Regions from separate parts of the Shewanella halifaxensis HAW-EB4 genome, predicted to be linked through region 2. Evidence: predicted binding sites of a transcription regulator. Region 2 holds the regulator's gene; the other holds the start of a gene.
The links. Region 2 encodes MetJ, which represses methionine synthesis genes. Its sites were predicted from a motif close to TAGACGTCTAGACGTCTA; they were not measured.
Positions count from the first base shown of each region.

Region 1: SHAL_RS08990 (cystathionine beta-lyase) is a predicted target of MetJ. The motif match lies at 2,209-2,226, and genes of this name have one in related genera.

Region 1 is NC_010334.1:2,074,640-2,078,837, forward strand. It holds gene SHAL_RS08985 (type II secretion system protein) at 222-794, opposite strand; gene SHAL_RS08990 (cystathionine beta-lyase) at 995-2,173, opposite strand; gene pdsS (proteobacterial dedicated sortase system histidine kinase) at 2,308-4,198, opposite strand, start outside.
Region 2 is NC_010334.1:747,800-751,997, reverse strand. It holds gene SHAL_RS03195 (bifunctional aspartate kinase/homoserine dehydrogenase II) at 1-875, opposite strand, end outside; gene metB (cystathionine gamma-synthase) at 891-2,051, opposite strand; gene metJ (met regulon transcriptional regulator MetJ) at 2,263-2,577, shown strand; gene SHAL_RS03180 (sulfite exporter TauE/SafE family protein) at 2,756-3,487, shown strand; gene SHAL_RS03175 (conjugal transfer protein TraF) at 3,493-4,198, opposite strand, start outside.

The DNA of each region.
Region 1 (4,198 bases), 1.3 Mb from region 2:
TAGTTATTGAGTCTAAGAGCTGAGCTTAATGATCAGTTCGTTTAATCAGTTCGCTTAGTCAGTGAATTTAGTTAATCAGCATGAGTGTCAGCATATAAAAGGGCGAATATGATCCGCCCTTTTTGCTTTCTGTGTTTTGGCCTAGAATGTGTACCTTGTGCAGAAGTGTGTGTTCCATTCTTTAAGCTGTAGAACCGTTGAGCTAGCCGTGACAGGAAAAACTAATCGTTAATGAGCGCATTAACAGTACCAGCGACAGAATCATAGATGATTTTTATATCGGCTTGTAGGCGGCCTTTTGTGTCCCCTAGAGTGCGCAGCACATAGGTACACTGTGTTTGACCATCGGGATTACTAGCAGCTTGATGACGGTAGGCTTGAAAGTCACTGTCATTGTCTACGCTAGATAATGAAACACTGACAGGCTCTTGTTGCAGGGTATTCCATAAATCGACGCAGCCTTGTTCACCTTTACCGATATTCGTCGGTTGCCCCATAGGGTTGCCTTTATCTATCCCGAGTGGGTAGCCAAAACTATTCATATCAAGCTCGCCACCAGCAAAGTCGGGAAGATCGTTCATTGCAGCAACTCCCGAGGTAAGCTGCCATTTGGTATGGGAGAAGGTGACCGACTGCTGCAGCGCCGCCGCCGTTGCTTTGACACGTGCAACCTCAGCATCTCGCTTTAAGTCAACATACTTGGCTGTTGCAATGACGGCTAATATGCCAAGCACAATAATCACGATGACAAGCTCAATTAGGGTAAAGCCTCTAGAAGCGGTGGGGCGATGCATTGAAAATATTCTCTAAATTCGGTGATCTACATTTTCGATAATAGAGTATTTACTACCAGTTGCGGAAGTAAATGTTTCTAAAGTAATCAATATAATAAAGCCGACGTTAGAGGTCGGCTTGTGGCGGGAGAGCTTTGTCTGAACTAAGAGTGAGCTTTGCCTTAACTTAGTCTGAGCTAGGAGTGAACTTAACCAGAGCTTTAAGCGTTCAATACTCGATTGTAGCGCTCAAAGGCAGCCTCAAGATCGGCAATCAGGTCATCGACATTTTCAAGACCAATATGCAAACGGATAAGTGGCTTACTACTGTCCCATTGTGTTGCTGTACGTAGTTTGTCGATGCCAAATACCCCTAAAATTAAGCTTTCAAATCCGCCCCAAGAAAAGCCCATTTTAAAATGCTGCATATTTTCAACGAATGCAGTGACCGAGTGAACATCGCCTTGTTTTAAGACAAACGAAAACAGTCCGTTTGACGCGCTAAAATCGCGTTTAAAAAACTCATGGCCAGGGCATGACTCAAAAGCGGGGTGACGCAGATGATCCACTTCAGGGCGACTAGCAAGCCAGTTAGCCACTTTTAATGCATTTTGTTCATGCTGGGCTAAACGAATACCCAAGGTCCTCAGCCCTCGGCTAGCAAGGTATACATCATCTGGTGAGGTGCATTGACCAAGCAGGTAACTATTTTCTCGTAGTTGTTCCCAATGTTTTTCGTTCGCGGTGGCGGTGCCCATCATCACATCTGAATGACCAACAATGTACTTTGTCGCCGCTTGAATTGAGATATCGACGCCCATCTCAAATGGACGCGAGTTTATTGGCGATGCCCAGGTATTATCGAGCATCACCACGATATCGTGTTGGTGGGCTATACGGCTCAGTGTTGGCACATCTTGCACTTCCATGGTGATTGAACCTGGAGACTCTAGGAACAGCACCTTGGTGTTAGGCTGGATTAACGCTTCGATGCCATCACCAATCATAGGATCGTAATAGGTGGTTTCGATGCCGTAACCCGCAAGTAATTTATGACACAGATCGCGAGTGGGCTCATAGACGCTATCGACCATAAGCAGATGATCACCCGCTTTTAAAAATGACAGTAGACTATTACTGATGGCAGCACTTCCTGACGGATACAGCGCCGTACCTACGCCGCCTTCGAGTTCGGCTATGGCTGCTTGAAACGCAAAATGAGTGGGTCCGCCGCGACGACCATAAAACAGTTCGCCGTTGGCTTTGTTTTTAGCCGCAAAACGGAGATCTTCCATGGTATCGAACACCATCGTCGAGGCTCGGTAAACTGGCGGGTTAATCACCCCTTGGGTCCATTTCTTATCTCGGCCTAGACTGATTATCTGCGTTTCTTTTTTCATCGGTCGAATTCCATTAGTTTGTATTTTTAGCCATCTTAACATCTAAACGGCCAAAATAAAGTGTCATTATCTTCAACATTCGCTTTCAGGAGCAGTTTTCAATTTTGCCATTGTTTGAAACAGGCCTAACACTTTTAAAGACCTTCTTTGCTTATTGGTAGTTTAATCGTGATCTTAACGCCGCTAACATTTCCGGCCTTATCTTGGGTATTACAGGCGCTAATTTTACCGTCATGAAATTGGCAAATAAGTCTAGCGATATAAAGACCCAAGCCTAGGTGCGGCTTATCTTGGGCTTTTTGCGCTCGCACAGATACCATGGACTCAAAAATCTGCTCAGCCATGTTCTCTGGTAGTGCCGGCCCTTGGTTACTGACGCTCAGTACGGCGAATTTATTTTTCAGTTTTAGCACAACATTAATTGAGCTGTCGGGATGGCTAAACTCTTGGGCGTTAGCGATGAGTTTATCCATTAGCTGGGCGATATATTCAGGCACCCCTAATACCGCAATACTCTCTTGGGTAATATCGAGCTCAAATGCTTGATTGGGGTAGGTCATTTGATAGCCCTGCATGCAGCCGTTGATGACTTTTTCTAGCGGAAAAACAGTAGTGTCGGCATGAGATAAGCTTGCTTCTAAACGAGTGGCTTCGCTCATATTGTTTAAGATCATATTCAGGCGATTAACGCCTTCTTGTGCCCGGTCAACATATTTGCGACTATCGGGGCTAAGCTGTTGCAGGCCAAGATGCTCTAGCGATGAGCGCACCACTGCAACGGGGGTGCGCAGCTCGTGAGATAAACGCGAAGACATGTTTTCTAAGTAATGAGTATATTGGCTTAAGCGGCTAACGATACTGGCGAAACTTCGCGATAGATCGCCGATCTCATCACGGACTTTAGAGCCCTGAATTTCATTTTTTATTCGCCCTTGGCTATCGATCGCTTGCTCGGCTTCGTCACGCAATTTGCGAATACGGCTTGAGATATTCGAAGCAAAGAAAAATAGCGCTAAGGTGCCCATACTCATGATGGTTAAAATCACGTTAAACAGCTTTTCTAAGGCTTTGTTTCTTAAGGTTCGAATGCCGTGAGTGGTTTCTTCGGCAATCACCACTCCCATCACTTTATCATCAATCCAAATAGGGCTAGCGGCCGCGAGCACCACCGCTTTGTTGTCGGGGGTTAAGCGCCACGTTGAGCCTTGCTCGCCGTTTAAGGCTTTAGAGATATGACTCCCTTGCAACACAGTGGAGTCTTGCAAGGAATCGATAAAGTCTTTAGCTGGTGTGGTCAGAATTTTGTAGTAAAGCGGATGCAAGTATTTATGTTTGAATTGCTCCCAGCCAGAGTTGTCATCGTTATCGACATTAGCACGTGACCAGACGCTATTATCTGAGCGAATATCGCCGGACTTTGCTAATACGCGGCCGTGTTTATCGACCACCCAAATACGAGAGCTATTATGGCTCATGCCTTTAATAATACTTTCGATTTCAGGTGAGGGGACAAGTACGGTGCCCAGCTTGCTGACATCATCGATTGCTGAGGTACCGACCACGGCATCTAATACGCGGCTTTTTTTATCGTTTACGTCATAAACGGCAAAGCCGAGTTTACTGCCGACCATATTAAGCGGGATCCTGAGTTCGACATTGTAGCCTTGTTTACTCTTGGTCCACTTACCCTGAATTTTAACTTCCGGTGTTACAGGGGTTGAAAGGCTAGGATCTTCAGGCAGTTCGAAGGCGCTTATCCAGCCATCTTGTGTGGTTGCAACAATATAACGGCGAAACTTGCCATCGGGTGCGAGTGTAGCGATGGCAATATGATCGTTATTATCTATGCTAAGACTGTTTTTTCCGCGGTAAACAACGTGTGGATCGCTAACTTCGAAAAAGGCGTACAGATAGCCGGCGTATTTGCCTACCATATGGGTAAAGCTGAGGTTTAACGGCTGGTTTTCATTACGTTTATAGATTTGATAATCATCGCCGTAATTAAGTGCACGATGGCGATAGCTA
Region 2 (4,198 bases):
GGTGCGATCAAGGTAAAATCTGTATGAGATGCATAACTTGAACGTACAGCTAGGCTTACTTGAGTATCAAACAGGGGTTGTAGAGTTCTGTTATGCAGCACCGGAGAGCCTAGGTGCGCCAAGCGGTTTGCTTCGGCTAATGACAAGCTACTGAGTAACTTAGCATCATTAATCTTATTCGGATCAGCATTAAACACGCCCTCTACATCGGTCCAAATAGTTACCCGCTCGATATCGGCCAAACTGGCAATCAAGGTGGCGCTAAAATCGGAGCCATTGCGTCCCAGTAGCAAAGTCTCGCCACGGTTATTAGCACAGATGAATCCGGTAATAATTAAACGCTCATTAGGGTACGTTTCGGTCATGGCATGAACGCGTTGACGAGATTCCTGCAGGCGAATTTGTGGTACCGCAGCCTCATCGGCAATCAAGAGTGTGCGCGCATCAACATCGGATGCCGCCACACCAGACTCACGCAATAGCGCCGCCAATAAACGTGCAGACCAGCGCTCACCAAAGCTCACCACCTGGTTGCTCTGGTAATCACTAATAGACTCTAGCGATAACAAGCTGATCAGCTGCGCCTTATCGTTAGAGAGTCGCTCCCTTAGAGCGCGCGCCTGTTCATTTGAGAGCAACTGCTCTATCAAATTTTGCTGGAAACTAATCAACATTTGTAGCTCTTCTTGCCACAACTGTTTACAGGAACTTAGCTCAAGTAAATTATACAAGAAGTTGGTGCTTTTACCCGCGGCAGACACCACCACTAAATCATCACTGTGACCATGAGTCAGCAGAATATGAGCAACGCGACGGTAACAGTCAGCATCCGCAAGACTTGAGCCACCAAATTTATGTAAGTGACAGCGTGCCATCGTATACCCCTTTAATTAACAAGCGGCTGCGGCATTAAGCGCAGCTTCAATATCGGCAACAAGATCATCAGCATCTTCGATACCAACAGAAAGACGGATAAGCGTATCCTTAACCCCAGCTTCAGCGCGTGCCTCTGGCTCCATCGCCCTATGCGTCATAGTTGCAGGTACGGCGACTAAGCTTTCTACGCCACCAAGACTTTCTGCAACTGAAAAAAAGTTAAGATTTTTTAAGAATGCGACCAACTGTTCTTCGCTACCCTTGAGCTCAAAACTCAGCATGGCCCCATAGCCCTTTTGCTGTTTAGTCGCAATTTCATGACCCGGATGCTCTTTAAGTCCCGGGTAGTATATCTTGGACACGGCCTGATGGTTAACAAGGGTATCAAGAATTCGCTGTGCATTCGCCTGATGTTCACGAATTCTCACTGCAAGTGTACGAATTCCGCGCAAAGTGAGATAACTATCAAATGCTGAGCCCGTTAGCCCTAGCGTATTTGACCACCAGTGCAGCAGTTCACCCAACTCCGGATCTTTTGCCACAACCGCGCCGCCCACCACATCACTATGACCATTGATATATTTAGTGGTTGAATGGATCACAATATCTGCACCAAGAAGCAGTGGCTGCTGTAAAATTGGCGATAGAAAAGTGTTGTCGACAACCACCAATGCGCCAACCTCATGACTGGCTGAGCTGATAGCCTCAATGTCTACCACACGCAGCAGCGGGTTCGATGGAGTTTCTAACCAGACCATCTTAGGTTTCTTGGCGATCGCCTGATTGAGCGCTTGTGAGTCGGTTTGATCCACCACTAATAACTTAAACTGGCCCTTTTTAGCTAAATTGGTGAATAGACGATAGCTGCCGCCATAACAATCATGGGGAACAACGAGTAAGTCATCGGGTCCTAGCAAGCTTGTCGCTAAAGTAATCGCAGCCATTCCGGTACAGGTCACAACACCAGTTGCGCCTTTTTCCAGCTCGGCGATGGCATCGCCTAGAATAGATCGGGTTGGATTGCCTGAGCGGCTATAGTCGAAGTCTCTTGGATTGTTATGGCCATCAAAAGAGTAGTTAGTAGATAGATAAATCGGCGGAACAACGGCACCATGCTGACTATCGGACTCAATTCCTTGACGTACCGCCGCAGTGGCTGGTTTACGCTCAGTCATGTACTACTCCTTTTCCTGTTAATTTTCAGCCAAGAGATGTCTGGACGTCTAAATGTACCTAAGCACTCACGCCTCGTCAACCATTTTAGCCGTTTAGACGTCCATGCATATAGAAATCTATTTGCAATTGTCATAAATAAGAGGCAATAATTTGACTGCACAATTTAAAGGGTTAAAATCTGCCCCGAATTTAGAAATAACAGGTGAGTCAATGACTGAGTGGAATGGCGATTATATCAGCCCCTATGCTGAACACGGCAAAAAGAATGAACAAGTGAAAAAAATCACTGTGTCCATTCCTTTGAAAGTACTTAAGGTGCTTACCGATGAGCGTACACGCCGCCAAGTAAATAACTTGCGTCACGCCACTAATAGTGAGCTGTTATGCGAAGCATTCTTGCATGCTTACACTGGCCAGCCACTACCAAACGATCAAGATCTTACCAAAGATAAACCCGACAGCATGCCTGCTGAGGTTAAGCGTTTGATGGATGAGATGGGTATTGAGTGGGATGAACTTGAATAATCTTCACCGATTATCAGTAAACATGATCTCCAGATAAGGACTGCTTAGCAGTCCTTATCTGTTTTTGGCCTAAATATGAGATCCGCTACCTCGTAGCAAGTTAAAATACCTAAACCTTCAAGTCGAGCGTAGAGATCCCCTCCTCGCTTAACTTTAGCCCAGATGGCTGGATAACCTAATGATCGATCCCACTACACTATTACTCGCTTCGCTCATTATCTTTTGTGGCGCACTGACCCAAAGCCTAATCGGTTTTGGCCTAGCCGTCGTTGCAAGCCCGCTGCTCTATATCGTCGATCCCAGTTTAGTTCCGGCGCCAGTCATCATGATGGGGTTCTCGATAGCGTTACTGACACTGTTTCGGGAGCGAGGTCAGCTCGAGTTCAACGGTCTACAGTACGCGTTATTGGGCCGTATTCCCGGAGGAATACTAGGTGCAACCCTCATTTTAATCGCACCGCAGCCGATCTTAGGTCTTGCGATTGCTGGAATTGTCGCCTTAGCCGTCGGCCTGAGCCTAATGAAGTTAAGCATTCCTGTGAACCGTTTCAGCCTATTCATCGCTGGGGTATTATCTGGCGTCTTCGGTAATATCGCCGCGATTGGTGGACCACCGCTGGCCATTTTACTTTCAGGTAAAGATGCAGGCCAATTTCGCGCCGCCCTGTCGGCCTTCTTTATCTTTAGTTCGATGATCGCTTTGATCATTCTGGCACTTGCAGGCCTGCTAACCCTAGAGCACTTTTACATCTCATTGATGTTACTGCCGTCAGTCGTTTTGGGGTACCTCGTTGCAGGCCGCTTGATTGGCCGCGTCGACAAACAAAAAACCAGAGCATTCACTCTGGCTTTATGTGGCTGTAGCGCTGTTATCCTAACCGTTAAATCAACAATAGAGCTAATGGGTTAGCTTGGTTAGAAATGATAGGAGGTTTGCAACACCCCTCCTACCGCATTGTCATCGCCGAACATACCAGTAAAATCTAAGAAAAATGAATCACCGAACGCAAAGCCTGTGCCCAAAGAGTAGAGGTTGGCGGTAGAGTCTTTCATATCATGGCGATAACCGAGGCGTAACGCCATCCAGTTGAAGGCTCTCACTTCCCCGCCTAGACGCCAGTATTGAGTACCATCCAGCTCTTTAAATTTCTTATTCTCAATCAGATCAATATCAGTCGTTACCGATAAAATTTCCCAATCATAAGCTACGCCTGCTGTTACGAGAGGTTCAACACGGTAAGTAAACTTCTGCCCTTCCACCTCTATGGTATCCACATCTTGGCTGATCAGATTTCGTCCTGATAGACCCAGAGTTAAGCCATCAAATGGCTGCATAGCCACCCCGACATCTAAATTAAAATTGGTCTCATCATTGCGATACATAACGTCATCAAAGTCACTGGCATCGAAGTTGTTTGCATTGGCGATATAATTGTAGGTATCAATTCGCTGAAACTTAGGTGATATTCCAACAGAGATAGGCATATTCACGATAGAGAGAGGGAAGCTTAAGGCGACGCCAAGATCTGATATCGCACCGCCAACCACTTGGCCTTGTGAGTTCAGATCAGAGACTTCGGGTGGATTTTCAGGATCCAAATGATTAAGCGTATCGATATCT